Regions from separate parts of the Providencia stuartii genome, predicted to be linked through region 2. Evidence: predicted binding sites of a transcription regulator. Region 2 holds the regulator's gene; each other region holds the start of a gene.
The links. Region 2 encodes ArgR, which controls arginine synthesis, uptake and breakdown. Its sites were predicted from a motif close to ANTGAATAAAAATACANT; they were not measured.

Region 1 (5,443 bases), 520 kb from region 2:
TCGATAAATTATCCAGTTAAACGTTTTTAAGTAGAACCTTAGACAAAACCCATTACGACTTCAATGATTGCCCCTAACGATTAAAAAAACACCACAACGATGATATTTTGTTCTATCTGTGCTGGATTTTGAAAAAAAAACACAAAAAAACTTGCATCAGATCTCATCCCGAGTATAGTGCCCGCTATCGGACGCGGGGTGGAGCAGCTTGGTAGCTCGTCGGGCTCATAACCCGAAGGTCGTCGGTTCAAATCCGGCCCCCGCAACCAATAAAAAATCAGCATCAAAAATATTTCAGGCGCGGGATGGAGCAGCCTGGTAGCTCGTCGGGCTCATAACCCGAAGGTCGTCGGTTCAAATCCGGCTCCCGCAACCAATATCCCCTGTTATATTGACCTCTTCAGTCGCGGGGTGGAGCAGCTTGGTAGCTCGTCGGGCTCATAACCCGAAGGTCGTCGGTTCAAATCCGGCCCCCGCAACCACTTGTTATACTTCCCTTATCTTCCCAAACCTACCATGAAAGAAAAAAGGTGACTCACTTTTCAGTTCATCACCCTACACTATTTTAAATTTTGCAATACAGAAACTAATTTCTAATCGCTAACTCACCACCATTACGGAAATAAGCTTTAATTCCTTGAAAAATAGACTCTGCCATTTGTTGCTGGAACTTAGCTGTTTTCAGCTTACGCTCTTCTTCCAAATTACTAATGAAAGCCGTTTCCACGAGAATTGATGGGATCTCTGGTGCTTTTAGTACCGCAAAGCCCGCCTGATCGACTTTGTTTTTATGCAGTCGATTGACTTTTCCCATACGTTTTAAAACTTCATCGCCGAACTTCAAGCTATCATTAATTGTTGCAGTTTGAACTAAGTCGAGCATTGTATGATCCAGATACACATCACCACTTTTGCTAACACCACCAATTAAATCGGCCTCATTCTGAGTTTGCGCAAGGTAACGTGCAGTATTACTTGTCGCCCCTTTCGTCGATAGTGCGAATACAGAAGAACCATGAGCAGAGCGATTCGTGAAAGCATCCGCGTGAATAGACACAAACAGGTCTGCTTGCATTTTACGAGCCTTAGCGACCCTAACTTTCAATGGAATAAACACATCTTCATTACGGGTCATATAGGCACGCATTTTAGGATCTTTATCAATCAACGCCTTCAAACGCCGTGCAATTTGTAACACAACATCTTTTTCGCGTGTTTTATATTTGCCCATCGCTCCGGGGTCTTCACCGCCGTGCCCTGGGTCAATCATAATGATAATTGGGCGATCAGTTCCTGCTTTACCGGGCTTTTTGGCCTGAGCAGGCATTTTTTCTTCTAAATCACCTTTATTATAATCCTCTAGCAAAGCCAACAGAGGGTCATCGGATGTTTCCACACCTTGCCCTGGATAAAAATCCATCACTAAACGGTTTTTAAACTCGGCAACAGGCCCCATCGTGAAGATCTGTGGGCTAACCTTATTTTTTACTTCAAAAACGAGACGTACAGTTTTCGGGTCAAACTGCCCCACTCTAACGAGTTTAAGGTAGGGGTCTCGCGATTGAATCTGAGTTCCCATTTGCTTCAGGATGTTATTCAGTTGTACCCCTTCGAGATCAATCACTATGCGCTCAGGGTTATGCAATACCAACTGACGATATTTTAATGGAGCATTAGATTCTAGCGTTACGCGCGTATAACTTGATGCCGGCCATATACGCACCGCAATAACATTTGTATTCGCAGCGAAACCAAATGGGCTGACACTAAGTAACATAACCGCAGCCGCCCCCTGTATAAGGCGACGTTTAGATGGACAGTGATCTTGGTGACTCATCAATAATTCCGAACCTAAAACTGAATATCAGGTGATTTTAGAATAAAAGCCAAATTGAGGCCAGAAACATAAACTCTAGCGAATCATTCGCATGCTGTCATCAAGAATACACATTTAAATATAGAGATATGTAAACTCAAATAATAAAAATGTTACAAGTCTTGTTCTATCTTTTACTTGATATTTATCGCCAAAAAGAATAAAAATACATTAATTGCGAATAAAAATTCAATTATGAGGATGGTTATGAAAGAGCGCAGCACCGAGCTGGTTGATGAGTTTCGCCATTCGGTACCTTATATTAATGCCCACCGCGGCAAAACATTTATTATTATGCTTGGCGGAGAAGCAATTGCGCATGAAAATTTTCCAAGTATTGTCAATGATATAGGTTTATTACATAGCCTTGGCATCCGCATTGTTGTTGTTTACGGCGCTCGCCCTCAGATTGAGAACATCTTGGCTGAACACAATTATGAAGCGGTTTATCATAAACATACTCGGGTGACAGATTCGAATACACTTGAATATGTGAAACAAGCTTCAGGCGCTTTATTACTTGATATCACTGCTCGTTTATCGATGAGTCTTAGCAATACTCCTTTACAAGGCGCTCACATCAACGTTGTCAGTGGAAACTTTGTCATCGCCCAACCGCTTGGTGTCGATGACGGTATTGATTATTGTCATAGCGGTCGTATTCGTCGTATCGATGAAGATGCTATCAATAAGCAACTTGATAATGGTTCTATTGTATTAATTGGGCCAGTTGCAGTTTCTGTAACAGGAGAAAGTTTTAATCTCACCTCAGAAGAAATCGCAACTCAGCTTGCAGTCAAAATGAAAGCAGAAAAATTAATAGGATTTTGCTCTTCGCAAGGGGTTGCCGATAAAGAAGGGAATATTCTATCTGAATTATTTCCCAATGAGGCAGAAAATAGGATCCAAGAGCTGGAAGCTGAAGGCGATTATTATTCAGGAACAGTGCGTTTTTTACGTGGCGCAGCGAAAGCCTGTCGCCGTGGTGTGCGTCGTAGCCATTTGCTCAGCTACCAAGAAAATGGTTCTTTGATTCAAGAGCTGTTTTCACGCGATGGTATCGGTACTCAAATCGTCATGGAAAGTGCAGAGCAAATTCGCCGCGCCAATATTAACGACATTGGTGGTATTCTTGAATTAATCCGCCCACTAGAACAACAAGGTATTTTAGTTAGGCGTTCAAGAGAACAACTCGAAATGGAAATCGATAAATTTACCATCATTGAACGAGATAATTTAGTCATTGCTTGTGCAGCACTCTATCCTTACCCAGAAGAAAAACTGGGTGAAATGGCCTGTGTCGCAGTACATCCTGACTATCGTAGTTCTTCGCGGGGAGAAGAACTGCTACACCGCATAGCGCTACAAGCTAAGCAAATAGGATTAGAAAAATTATTTGTGCTAACGACGCGTAGCATTCATTGGTTTCAAGAAAGAGGCTTTATTCCTGCTGAGATTGAAATGTTGCCATTGAAAAAACAAGCTTTATATAACTACCAACGCCGCTCAAAAATTTTAATGTTAGATTTAAAAGCGCCTACCGACAAATAACGCAAGCCAAGCTAACCTGATCCTTTATTGAGATCAGGTTAGTTATTCAGTAAATCAGCTTAAGCAATTTGGACTACTCGTGATTTCTGGCAGAGTGGCGTACTGTCGATAATGGGCTGTAGCAATGCTGACATTTCGGCAAAGGATGAACCATAGAAGTAGAAAGCGGTTTCAGTCGGCCCTTCCCATACCCCATGGATAGCACCAATATCTTCGACAGCCTCATCCATTTTGTCGAAAATATCATTGATATCACTATTCTCATAAACTTCATCAGGCAATTCAGTGCCATTTAAATAGAGTGCTAAGCCTTCTTCATCACCAAATTCAATTACCGTATCTTCTCCATGCACAATCAATCGAGAACCTTTTGGCGCTAACATAGACGAGAACAATTGAATTATCAGACTGATATTTTCGTCGTTAGCCTCAGCCACAGAAAGCTCGATATCACATTCTTCAATTTCACCGCTGTCTGAAAGTAAAGTACCACCTCCAGTCACCTGAATATCTTTATTCATCCCCTGCATGACTTGTGTAAATGCATCTTCTAAATCAGCACGTCTTTCCGGCTCGATTCTCGCTTTCAGTGTTACCGTTAACGCCGTCATAGTTGGCTGGTTATCCATATTATTACCTTTTGCATTTAAGTCTGATTTACGTAGCCACAGCTACTGCTTGTGACTCTATTTTACATTCATTAATTGTATTGCTAAACCACTACGCCGTTTTGTTGGCGTTTCAATAGCTCGACGTAAAATTTTCATGTTGCAATACAAAGAAAGCGTTTTTTTAGCTCGCGTTATCGCGGTGTACACCAGTTCACGAGTCACTACTGGTGAATATACCTTCGGTAATACTAATGCGGTATGGGCGAATTCTGAACCTTGAGATTTATGCACCGTCATAGCATATGCCGTTTCATGTAGAGGTAATCGATTAGGCTGAATGCCTTTAATCGAACCATCTGGATACTGAAAGTAAGCTCTAAGAGCCCCTTCCTCATCGGGCAATATTATACCTATATCACCATTAAATAACCCTAGCGGGCTATCATTTCGGCTAATCATAATTGGCCGTCCTGCATAGTGTTTATTGGTCTGATTAAATGGTCGATAAATAAGCCCTTGACGATGCAGTAGCTTTTCCAGTTTTTCATTTATTCCGATCACACCATAAGGCCCATCTCTTAAAGCGGTAAGTAAGCGGAATTGATTAAATTTAAACAATATCTCTGCTGGGTCATGAGCGGCTTTCACTGATAAGAGGTAATCTTGATAGAACTTCGCAGCGTCCATTAACATCTGAGCGTAATCGTCTTCACTTTCCTGTCCATAGGTCTGCACATCATTGAAGGAACTATTTAAGACTTTCTCAGCACGCTTCACATCCCCTTCATTAACCGCAAACGCAAGCTGCCCTATGCCAGAAGAGGCAGAAAACCGATAACTTTTACGCAATAAGCACAGACTATTTCTGATAAAAGGTCCGTCCTCAGAGACAAAATGCGCCAGTGAATAGCCCGTCAGATCGCTAAGTTCTTGCGCTCTTTGGGGGCTATAACCACAATCAGCAAACTGACAGATATCACCGAGTACTGCCCCCGCCTCGACTGAAGCTAGCTGGTCTTTATCACCTAAAAAAATTAATTTTGCATGAGAAGGTAAAGCTTCGATGAGTTTTCCCATCATAGGTAAATCTACCATTGAAGCTTCATCCACAATTAAGATATCTAATGATAATAAATTATCGCTATGATAGCGGAATTGCTGGCTTTCCGGCTGAGCCCCTAATAGTCTATGTAACGTCTTAGCTTGATTAGGGAGCATGCCTCGTTCTTCATCACTTAATGATAAACCGTCCAGAGCAGCGCCTAATGACTCAGTCAAACGAGCAGCCGCTTTACCTGTTGGGGCAGCTAATTCAATTTGAACATTGTGTTTATTCTCAACAGCAAGTTTCACTAATGCCGCAAGAATTCGAGCAACCGTTGTTGTTTTGCCCGTACCTGGCCCA
Region 2 (5,443 bases):
CATTTTTTATTTATTAAATCCACTAATGCTATTACCCCTTCGCGCATAATAAATGCCAAAATGGCGCTGCGCTCTTCCGGTGAAAGTTGGTAATATATTTCCTGCCAAATAAATGCATTATCATTATGTTTTACTTGATATAATGCAGGCGTCTCATAAACAGAAAAGGAATCAAATAAACCTTCAGGTAAACTATGAATATGATATTCCAACGCCTTTCCTTGAATACCTCGCCGTTTGCGGCATAGCCAGTTTTCCCGACGAGCCATCGCATTTATCCCCTGAGTTGTCATTGGCAGTCCCTTTAAACCAACTAACTCTTTCGCTGTTAACCACTCTTTTTGCATACTTGACCCTCCTGGTCATTATTTACAATTCAATAATAATTGCTGAAAAATGTGCTTATTTTCTCAATAACCTTATTCTCATTTGTTTTTATTAAAACTTATTATTAATTAATATATGAGTTATACATGTAAAGTGTATTTTAATTTCTTTTAATAACAACAAATTGAGTTGAAATCAGCATACAATTCTCTTTTTTTGCTGAATAATATTTATATATTATTAGTAGTTATAACTATAATCATTAATATGCCATTTCCCTCAGATAACTATAAGTAGTTAGTTTTTATTTTCAATATGTTAGATGTACCCACAAATATATTTGCTAACGCTTTCTAATATTTCACAAAAATAGAATCCCTTTCATAAAACTGAATTTTTAGAAAAAATTAGAAATATTTTTGGGAAATTTCTGTTATTTTATTTCCAATAACAGGACGATTGCAGTGAATGTATCACAAAGTCCTGTTAGATGTACTACTAACTCTACATGATTCTGAGTAAAAAAAGGACTAAAAAATGATCTTACGGAAATCGGATTGGCATCCAGCAGATATAATTGCCGCATTACGTAAACGCGGAACAACTCTAGCAGCAATATCTCGACATGCGGGTTTAAGCTCTTCCACACTGGCGAACGCTTTATCTCGCCCTTGGCCAAAAGGAGAATGGATTATTGCAAATTTTCTTGAAATCCACCCATCAGAAATATGGCCAAGCCGCTATTTTAATCCCATTACAGGTGAATTATTAGAAAGAAAGATAAGAGAAAAAGTATCAACATCACGCTAAAAACCAATAAAAAAAACCGCTGACCCAATTCGTTAGGAGCAGCGGTTTTCTTAAAATTCAGTAAAAAACTGAGCGACAATTAGCCGTTAATGAATTTTTCGCCTAGTTCGATATCTTTTTTCAGTACATCTAGCATATCTTTCAGTGCTTTTTGTTCAAAATCACTTAATTTACCGTAAGAGATGTGCTCTTCAATCCCGTTTTTGCCTAAACGAACGGGTTGAGCAAAGAAACGGGCATGTTCACCTTCGCCTTCAGTATAAACACACTCGATCACGTTAGGTTCACCTTGCAGACCGCGGATCAGAGAGAGGCCGAGACGTGCAGCTGCTTGACCCATAGACAGGGTTGCAGATCCACCACCTGCTTTTGCTTCAACAACTTCAGTACCTGCGTTTTGAATACGCTTAGTCAGTGCAGCAATTTCCTCTTCGGTGAACTCAACACCTGGAACTTGAGATAATAAAGGTAGGATCGTGACGCCTGAGTGACCACCAATGACAGGCACTTCGATTTCATGAGGTTTCTTACCTTTCAGTTCTGCAACGAAAGTATTCGAACGGATAATATCCAGCGTTGTCACACCAAACAGACGGTTTTTATCATACACACCTGCTTTTTTCAGTACTTCAGCAGCAATAGCCACTGTCGTGTTAACAGGGTTAGTAATGATACCGATCAAGGCTTTTGGACAGGTTGTCGCAATTTGTTGAGTCAAATTACGAATAATACCAGCGTTAACATTAAACAGGTCTGAACGATCCATACCTGGTTTACGAGCAACACCAGCTGAGATCAGTACAACATCGGCACCTTTCAGTGCAGGGGTCGCATCTTCACCTGAAAAACCAACCACTTTCACATCAGTTGGGATATGGCTAAGGTCTGCAGCAACACCCGGAGTTACTGGTGCGATATCGTATAGAGAGAGTTCTGAACCTGCTGGAAGCTGGTTTTTAAGAAGAAGGGCCAGAGCTTGACCAATACCACCTGCTGCGCCTAGAACTGCAACTTTCATTCTGAAACTCCTTTATTTGTACTTTAAAAAGTATATGGATTCATCTTGTTATGCATTAAACACATTACTGATAAAAAACAATTCATTAACAGATGTTGAAGCATATTAAAGTTAATACGCTTACGTACTCATTTTATCTATTCTAAACAAAATCCTTATCTGTTAATGAGATAAGGGGCACTTTTTTAACAAATAGTTTTTATCACTATTGACCTTTACATAATAAATAGTTTTTACGGATTTGTTACAAATAATACATTAGCGCATTTTTTTCTGTGCGAATTGAGTGTTTCACGCTAAAACCATCTCCGCGTTGAGTGCTCGATTCATAAAGGCAGATCGTTCCTGTATACGAAACCATCATAACGCAATTTTGTTGCATAAAAATTCACATTTACGGATAATACAACTTAATTTATTGTCATAGGATGGGTTAATTATGCGTACACCGTCTAAACAAGAAGACTTGGTTAAAGCTTTTAAAGCTCTACTTAAAGAAGAAAAATTTAGCTCTCAGGCTGAAATTGTGATCGCACTGCAAGAGCAAGGCTTTGAAAATATCAACCAATCAAAAATTTCCAGAATGTTAACTAAGTTCGGTGCCGTTCGTACTCGTAACGCTAAAATGGAAATGGTTTACTGTTTACCTACTGAACCCGGTGTTCCTACTGCCACCAGCCCACTAAAAAACCTTGTACTTGATATTGATTACAATCACTCTGTTGTTGTGATTAGAACCAGCCCAGGTGCAGCGCAGCTGATCGCACGTTTACTGGATTCTTTGGGGAAAGCGGAGGGTATTTTAGGTAGCATTGCGGGTGACGATACTATTTTTTCTACGCCAGCGAATAATTTCACCACTAAAGAGCTTTATGAAGCGATCCTTGCGCTTTTTGATCAAGAACTCTAAGACTGTTGTCACTCAGGCGGGAAGCCTCTCGCCCCTTCTTTCACATCGATGCGGTCACTGTAGTCGTCAATTCTGACCTTATCTCATGACCGCCCGATGATCATCTGCAATAAAAAAGCAGCTTCAGAAGTGACTCAACCAATGAAACACTTTCGTTAAGCTGCCTTTTTTATTAAGGCTTATTTTAATTTTCGCCTTCGGCTTCGGATTTCTTTTTAAGTCCCGCAAGCAATTTACCGTGGATATCACCAAAACCACCATTACTCATGACCAAAATATGATCACCTGGCTGTGCGGTCTCAATCACCATGTTCGCTAACGCTTCAATATCAGAACTCCAACGTGCGGGTTGCACACAATTTTCAGCGATTTCTGTCACCATCCAAGGAATATTCGCAGGTTGGAAGAGAAACACTTCATCAGCACGGCCTAATGATGGTGCAATATCATTTTTACTGATCCCCATCTTCATGGTATTTGAGCGAGGCTCAAGTACCGCAATAATCCGTGAAGTACCGCCAACTTTACTGCGTAACGCTTCTAAGGTCGCTAAGATTGCCGTTGGGTGATGAGCAAAATCATCGTAAACACTCACGCCATATTCAACACCCCGTAACTCTAAACGACGACGTGCGTTGATAAACTTATGTAATGCTCGACACGCTTCTGCTGCGGGAACACCAACATGATGTGCGGCTGCAATCGCCATTAACGCATTATGGATGTTATGGTTGCCGACTTGTGACCAAATAACGTCGCCCACTTTTTCTTGTTGGTAGAAAACTTCAAAATGGCTTCCATCATGGTTTAATTTATTAGCTTGCCACTCTCCATGTTCACCAATAAATTCTTGTTCACTCCAGCACCCCATTCCAATAACCTGTTTCAGATTTGAGTCATTATCGGGCATAAAAATTTTGCCGTTACTCGGCACAATGCGGACGAGATGGTGGAATTGCTTTTGGATAGCTTCAAGGTTGTCGAAAATATCAGCGTGATCAAATTCGAGATTATTCAACACTAAGGTTCTTGGGCTGTAATGAACGAATTTCGAGCGTTTATCAAAAAATGCACAATCGTATTCATCCGCTTCAATCACAAAGAAAGGACTTTCTCCAATTTGAGCAGAGGCCTCAAAGTTTCCGGGTACACCGCCGATCAGAAAGCCGGGCTTATAACCACAATCTTCTAATATCCATGTTAACATGCCCGCGGTGGTTGTTTTACCGTGTGTTCCTGCTACGGCAAGCACCCAGCGCTCGGGTAAAACATGGTCATGTAACCACTGAGGGCCCGATGTGTAAGTTAGGCCTTTTTCTAATACCGCTTCTACACAAGGGTTACCGCGTGTCATCGCATTACCGATAACAACCATATCCGGTGCAGGTTCAAGCTGGCTAGGGTCATAGCCCTGAATGAGTTCAATGCCTTGTTTTTCTAGCAATGTACTCATCGGAGGGTACACGTTTGCATCGGAGCCTGTCACTTTATGCCCGAGCGAACGAGCCAGTATTGCCAAACTACCCATAAACGTACCGCAGATACCCAGAATATGTATGTGCATTATTTTCCATCCAATAGCATGAGGTTTATCATTATTCTACCCATCAATGTTAGGTTTATATAGACCAAAAATTCGAATTCTTACCACAACAAAAAATGCAGAGTATTCCCAAAATCATTCAAGCGACAACACGCGGCAAGCAACAACAATTTTAAGGGGGCATACGCAAGTATGTGACTCAGGTAACAAAACTCAGCCCATAACGCTGCGATAGCAAGTATGAAGGGTATAGATAAACTCACCGCGCAAGGGTACAATTCCCCCCTGCAAACCTCTGTCAATTATATTCAGGACCTTCGTCATGAAAACATTAGGCGAATTCATCGTCGATAAGCAACAAGATTTTCCTCATGCAACAGGAGAGCTGACCGCACTACTGTCAGCAATTAAACTGGGCGCTAAAATTATCCATCGTGATATTAACAAAGCTGGACTGGTCGACATTCTAGGCACAAGTGGTGTTTCGAATGTACAAGGTGAAGTCCAGATGAAGCTTGACCTGTATGCAAATGAAAAATTAAAAGCAGCTTTGAAAGCTCGCGGGGAAGTTGCCGGTATTGCCTCTGAAGAAGAAGATGAAATCGTCATTTTCGAAGGTGATCGTGCAGAAAACGCGAAATATGTCGTATTAATGGATCCATTAGATGGTTCTTCTAATATCGATGTAAACGTTTCCGTCGGAACAATCTTCTCTATTTACCATCGTATTACCCCAATTGGTCAGCCTGTGACTGAAGCCGACTTCTTGCAACCAGGCCATCGCCAAGTGGCTGCTGGCTACGTCGTTTATGGCTCATCCACTATGTTGGTTTAT
Region 3 (5,443 bases), 180 kb from region 2:
TTGGTCAGCTTGGCAAAACGTTCCAATTGACGGAAGTTTGAGACAGGGAGAATTCCCGGTACAATTTCAACATCAATCCCCGTTGCGACGCAGCGGTCACGAAAACGTAAATAGCTCTCTACATCAAAGAAAAATTGCGTAATAGCCCGATTCGCTCCCGCATCAATTTTCTTTTTTAAGCTAATCAAATCAGCTTGGGCGCTTTTAGCTTCAGGGTGCACTTCTGGGTAAGCGGCGACTGAAATATCAAAATCTGCTTCTTTTTTAAGAAGCTCAACTAAATCAGCCGCATACATATCTGGTTTACGGCTATTATCCGGCAAGTCACCACGTAATGCCACGATTTGGCGAATACCGTTATTCCAGTAATCACGCGCGATTTCTTTGAGTTCCTCACGGGATGCATCAATACAAGTCAAATGAGGCGCTGCAATTAAGCCGGTTTTGTCTTTAATATCTTTAATAATGCTATGGGTTCTATCACGCTCACCTGAATTTGCACCATAAGTTACAGAGACAAATTTGGGTTTAAGGTTTTTCAGTCTATCAATGGATTTCCACAGGGTTTGTTCCATCTCTTCAGTGCGTGGCGGAAAAAACTCAAAGGAGACATTAATTTGCCCATCTAGCTCAGCGAGACTTTGATTTAGCGCTTCGCGCTGATTTGCGTGAAAGAAACTCATACCCTGTCCTCATGACTTTGTAATGACGAAACGAAAATTGTATCGATAATTGATTATATCCATTTGTGCGTCTATACGTTTAGACGTCTAAATAGAGATTACCGGATATGCTGATACTGAGTCAACACTTAAATGAAATAGAGGTGTGAGGGTTTTTCAGGGGGAATAGGAAAAAAATTCATGTAAGAAAATGCGCAATAACCAAAGATTATTGCGCAGAACGCATTTTTATTCAGTTAAACAGAAGTGCTCAATTAACTGGCTAATGAGTTGTCGAGTGGGTTCGATGAATTTCATATCAATAAACTCATCGGGTTGATGCGCTTGTTCAATAGAGCCGGGGCCCAGTACCAACGTTGGACACAATTCTTGAATAAATGGCGCTTCAGTACAGTAATTTACGGTATCCGCTTTTTGACCAAGGAGCTGTTCAATCACTGCAACCATTTTATGATCGGTTGGGCACTCATAACCGGGGATCGGTGGGTGGAGAGATTCAATGGCTAGCCGTCCCGGCCATTGTTTTTTCACCGGCTCTAAGGATTCATTTAATAATTCATCGAGATCTTGCAAAGTCAGCCCAGGTAATGGGCGAATATCCATGTGCAATTCACAGCAACCACAAATTCGGTTAGCTGCATCTCCACCATGAATATGACCAAAATTCATGGTTGGATAAGGGATGACAAAAGCCGGATTGTGATAGCGCTCTTTCAGCGTATTACGCAGTGTCATGAGATGTGAAATAGATTCATGCATCAATTCAATTGCGTTAACGCCTCGGGCAGGGTCACTCGAATGGCCTGATTGGCCAGTAATACGGATCGCATTGGAAAGATGGCCTTTATGTGCTCGTATCGGTTGTAGTGAGGTTGGCTCACCAATAATCGCAAAATCAGGACGTAGCTGTGTACTGGCCGCAAAATAACGCGCCCCAGCCATTGATGTTTCTTCATCTGCCGTTGCAAGGATATGCAGTGGGCGAGTCAGTTTATTGATATCAATATCACGCAACGCATCAACGATAAAAGCAAAAAAGCCTTTCATATCCGCAGTGCCGAGGCCATATAACTTGCCGTCTTGTTCTGTCAGGGTAAATGGATCTTTGCTCCATCGACCTTCATCAAACGGCACGGTATCCGTGTGGCCACATAGCATCAAGCCACCACTTCCTTCACCAATCGTTGCGAGTAGGTTGTATTTGTCGCGGGTATCTGGCACTGGTTGTATATTCACCGTAAACCCGAGTGTTTCTAGCCACCCACCAAGCAGTTCGACCAGAGCCTTATTACTCTGATCGAGTTGCGAATCAGTGGCACTGATAGAGGGAGTGGCAATTAATTGACGATAAATCTCAATAAATGCAGGTAATTTAATATTCACTGTTGACAGCCTTTATCCATAATAGTATCAATATTCATGCACTTTATTTGAATAAAAATACACATTAAACTGTTTGGGTCACGAGCACAAGGTAGAAAGCATATGTTGAACACACTCATTATCGGAGCCAGTGGTTATACTGGAGCAGAATTAGCGGCTTATCTGCAACGTCATCCTGAAATAAATCTTCAGGGATTGATGGTGTCAGCTCAAAGTGCTGATGCAGGTAAATGCTTTTCTGATCTACATCCCCAGTATAAGGGTATTATCGATATTCCTGTCTTACCATTAACGGATGTTGCGGCTGCGGCACAAGGTATTGATGTCGTTTTTCTTGCCACTGCTCATGAAGTTAGCCATGACATCGCCCCTCAGTTTTTAGAGGCAGGCTGTGTCGTCTTTGATTTATCGGGTGCTTATCGTGTTCAAGATGCCGCTTTCTACCCAAAATATTACGGATTCGAACATACAAACAGTCAATGGTTAAATCAAGCGGTTTACGGCCTTGCTGAGTGGCAAGCCGACAAAATTCGTCAAGCACAACTCATCGCTGTGCCGGGATGCTATCCAACGGTTTCTCAATTAGCGTTGAAACCGTTGATTGAAGCGAAACTACTTGATGACCAAATGTGGCCAGTGATTAACGCGACGAGTGGGGTCTCGGGCGCGGGTCGTAAAGCTTCTATGACAAATAGTTTTTGTGAAGTGAGTTTACAGCCATACGGTATTTTCACGCATCGTCATCAACCTGAAATCGCAACGCATTTGGGACGTGACGTCATTTTTACACCGCACTTGGGGAATTTTTCTCGCGGTATTTTGGCTACGATTACTTGTAAGGTAAACGCTGGTGTGACGACCGAACAGATTCAACAAGTCTTCAAAGATGCCTATCACAACAAACCGCTAGTGCGTTTGTATGAAAAAGGTGTTCCAGCACTGAAAGCTGTCGTTGGCACACCATTTTGCGATATTGGCTTTGTATTAAAAGGCGAGCACCTAATCTTAGTCGGAACGGAAGACAACTTATTAAAAGGTGCAGCAGCACAAGCGGTACAGTGCATGAATATTCGTTTCGGTTTTAATGAAACGCAATCATTACTTTAGTGATATCACGGTCAACGAACTTATTAAGGATTAACCCATGCAACCATTAGTGATCAAATTGGGTGGTGTATTACTGGATAGCGAAGAAGCGCTTGAAAGATTATTTACTGCATTACAAACCTATCGTCAGTCTCATCAACGACCTTTAGTGATTGTACATGGTGGTGGTTGTCTGGTTGATGAACTTATGCAAAAGCTCCAATTACCGGTGGTGAAGAAACAAGGACTCCGTGTCACACCTACTGATCAGATTGATATTATCACTGGTGCATTAGCAGGCACTGCCAACAAAACACTATTGGCGTGGGCGACTAAATACCAGTTACAAGCGGTTGGACTATCATTAGGTGATGGACAAAGTGCAACAGTCAGCCAGTTAAATGATGAGCTTGGTCATGTTGGGGATGCGAAACCCGGTAATCCTAAATTGTTACAGTTACTATTGGGGGCAGGTTATTTACCTATCATAAGCTCGATCGGTGTGACTGAACAGGGTTTATTGATGAATGTGAATGCTGACCAAGCAGCAACGGCTATCGCACAAGCTTTGAATGCCGACTTAGTCCTATTATCAGATGTTAGCGGCATCCTCGATGGGAAAGGGCAAAAAATTGATGAAATGACCACAGCAAAAGCGCAGAAGCTCATTGAACAAGGCATTATCACAGATGGCATGATCGTCAAAGTGAACGCGGCATTAGACGCAGCAAAAACGTTGCAACGCCCAGTAGACATTGCAAGTTGGCGTCATGCAGAGCAACTCCCCGCACTATTTAATGGCACAGCCATCGGTACGCGGATTTTAGCATCATAAAATGGGTGCGTTCGGGGGGCTTTGCCAACCAATAACACATGAACTCTTTAATTAAGCGAAATCGGGATAGGTAAGTTATGAAAAAGGGCATCAAAAAAATCGTATTGGCATATTCAGGCGGTTTAGATACATCAGCCATTATTCCATGGTTGAAAGAAAACTATGATGACTGCGAAGTGGTTGCCTTTGTGGCAGATGTAGGTCAAGACAGAGAAGATCTGGTGGGTGTGGAGCAAAAAGCACTGCAATCAGGTGCATCTGAATGTTATGTGGTGGATCTGCGCGAAGAATTTATCAAAGAATATATCTACCCAGTATTAAAAACGGGTGCGTTATATGAAGGGAGCTACCTATTAGGCACGTCGATGGCACGTCCTATTATTGCTAAAGCACAAGTTGAAATCGCATTAAAAGTTGGGGCCGATGCCGTTGCGCATGGCGCAACCGGTAAAGGAAATGACCAAGTGCGTTTTGAAAGCACATACACCGCGCTGGCACCTCAGTTAAAAGTTGTTGCGCCGTGGCGTGAGTGGAATTTACGTTCCCGTGAAGCGCTACTGGACTACCTGAAAGAACGTAATATTCCAACAACGGCAAGTTTAGAGAAAATTTATAGCCGCGATGAAAACGCATGGCATATTTCGACTGAGGGTGGCGTATTAGAAAGTACTTGGAATGCAGCCAACCAAGACTGCTGGGTGTGGACTGTGGATCCAAAAGATGCCCCAGATGAAGCGGAACTCGTCACTGTTGGCGTTAAACAAGGGGAAGTGGTTTCTGTTAATGGTCAAACTTTATCTCCACTCGGTTGCCTTGAAGCATTAAACGTCTTAGGTGCGAAACACGGTGTGGGTCGTATTGATATCGTTGAAAACCGTTTAGTAGGCATGAAGTCTCGTGGTTGTTATGAAACACCCGGAGGCACCATTATGATGGCAGCTCTACGTGGTATTGAGCAACTTGTTTTGGATCGCGATAGCTTCAAATGGCGTGAGCAGCTAGGCCTAGAAATGTCTTATGTGGTCTATGATGGGCGTTGGTTCGCTCCTTTACGTCAATCACTGCAAGCGGCAGCAGAATCTTTAGCGCAGGATGTCACCGGTGAAGTTGTTTTGAAACTGTATAAAGGGCAAGTGACAGCTATTCAGAAAAAAGCTGATAACAGCCTGTATTCAGAAGAGTTTGCAACTTTTGGTGAAGATGAAGTCTATGATCACAGCCATGCTGGTGGCTTTATCCGTTTATATTCTCTTTCTTCACGTATTCGTGCACTCAAAGAGCAGAACAAAGCGAAATAGTTTTATTGAAATACTCCGCCGACAGCCATTGGCTGTCGGGGATAACATTTATTTTATCAATCAGATAGGGAACAGTTATGGCACTTTGGGGTGGACGTTTTAGTCAAGAAGCCGATCAACGGTTTAAACAATTTAATGATTCATTGCGTTTTGATTAC

Region 1: the regulator ArgR is predicted to act here: its motif matches at 2,032-2,049, upstream of argA (amino-acid N-acetyltransferase).
Region 3: the regulator ArgR is predicted to act here: its motif matches at 2,113-2,130, upstream of argC (N-acetyl-gamma-glutamyl-phosphate reductase).

The regions. Positions count from the first base shown of each region.
Region 1 covers NZ_CP119546.1:3,538,365-3,543,807, forward strand. Annotated here, with positions in the region: tRNA gene P2E05_RS15985 (tRNA-Met) at 193-269, shown strand; tRNA gene P2E05_RS15990 (tRNA-Met) at 300-376, shown strand; tRNA gene P2E05_RS15995 (tRNA-Met) at 406-482, shown strand; gene amiC (N-acetylmuramoyl-L-alanine amidase AmiC) at 587-1,837, opposite strand; gene argA (amino-acid N-acetyltransferase) at 2,084-3,427, shown strand; gene P2E05_RS16010 (hypothetical protein) at 3,487-4,056, opposite strand; gene recD (exodeoxyribonuclease V subunit alpha) at 4,114-5,443, opposite strand, start outside.
Region 2 covers NZ_CP119546.1:4,062,061-4,067,503, forward strand. Annotated here, with positions in the region: gene P2E05_RS18405 (DNA-binding protein) at 1-347, opposite strand, end outside; gene P2E05_RS18410 (helix-turn-helix domain-containing protein) at 865-1,137, shown strand; gene mdh (malate dehydrogenase) at 1,217-2,155, opposite strand; gene argR (transcriptional regulator ArgR) at 2,595-3,065, shown strand; gene mpl (UDP-N-acetylmuramate:L-alanyl-gamma-D-glutamyl-meso-diaminopimelate ligase) at 3,250-4,629, opposite strand; gene fbp (class 1 fructose-bisphosphatase) at 4,931-5,443, shown strand, end outside.
Region 3 covers NZ_CP119546.1:4,246,152-4,251,594, reverse strand. Annotated here, with positions in the region: gene metF (methylenetetrahydrofolate reductase) at 1-683, opposite strand, end outside; gene argE (acetylornithine deacetylase) at 912-2,066, opposite strand; gene argC (N-acetyl-gamma-glutamyl-phosphate reductase) at 2,169-3,173, shown strand; gene argB (acetylglutamate kinase) at 3,211-3,987, shown strand; gene P2E05_RS19370 (argininosuccinate synthase) at 4,065-5,285, shown strand; gene argH (argininosuccinate lyase) at 5,363-5,443, shown strand, end outside.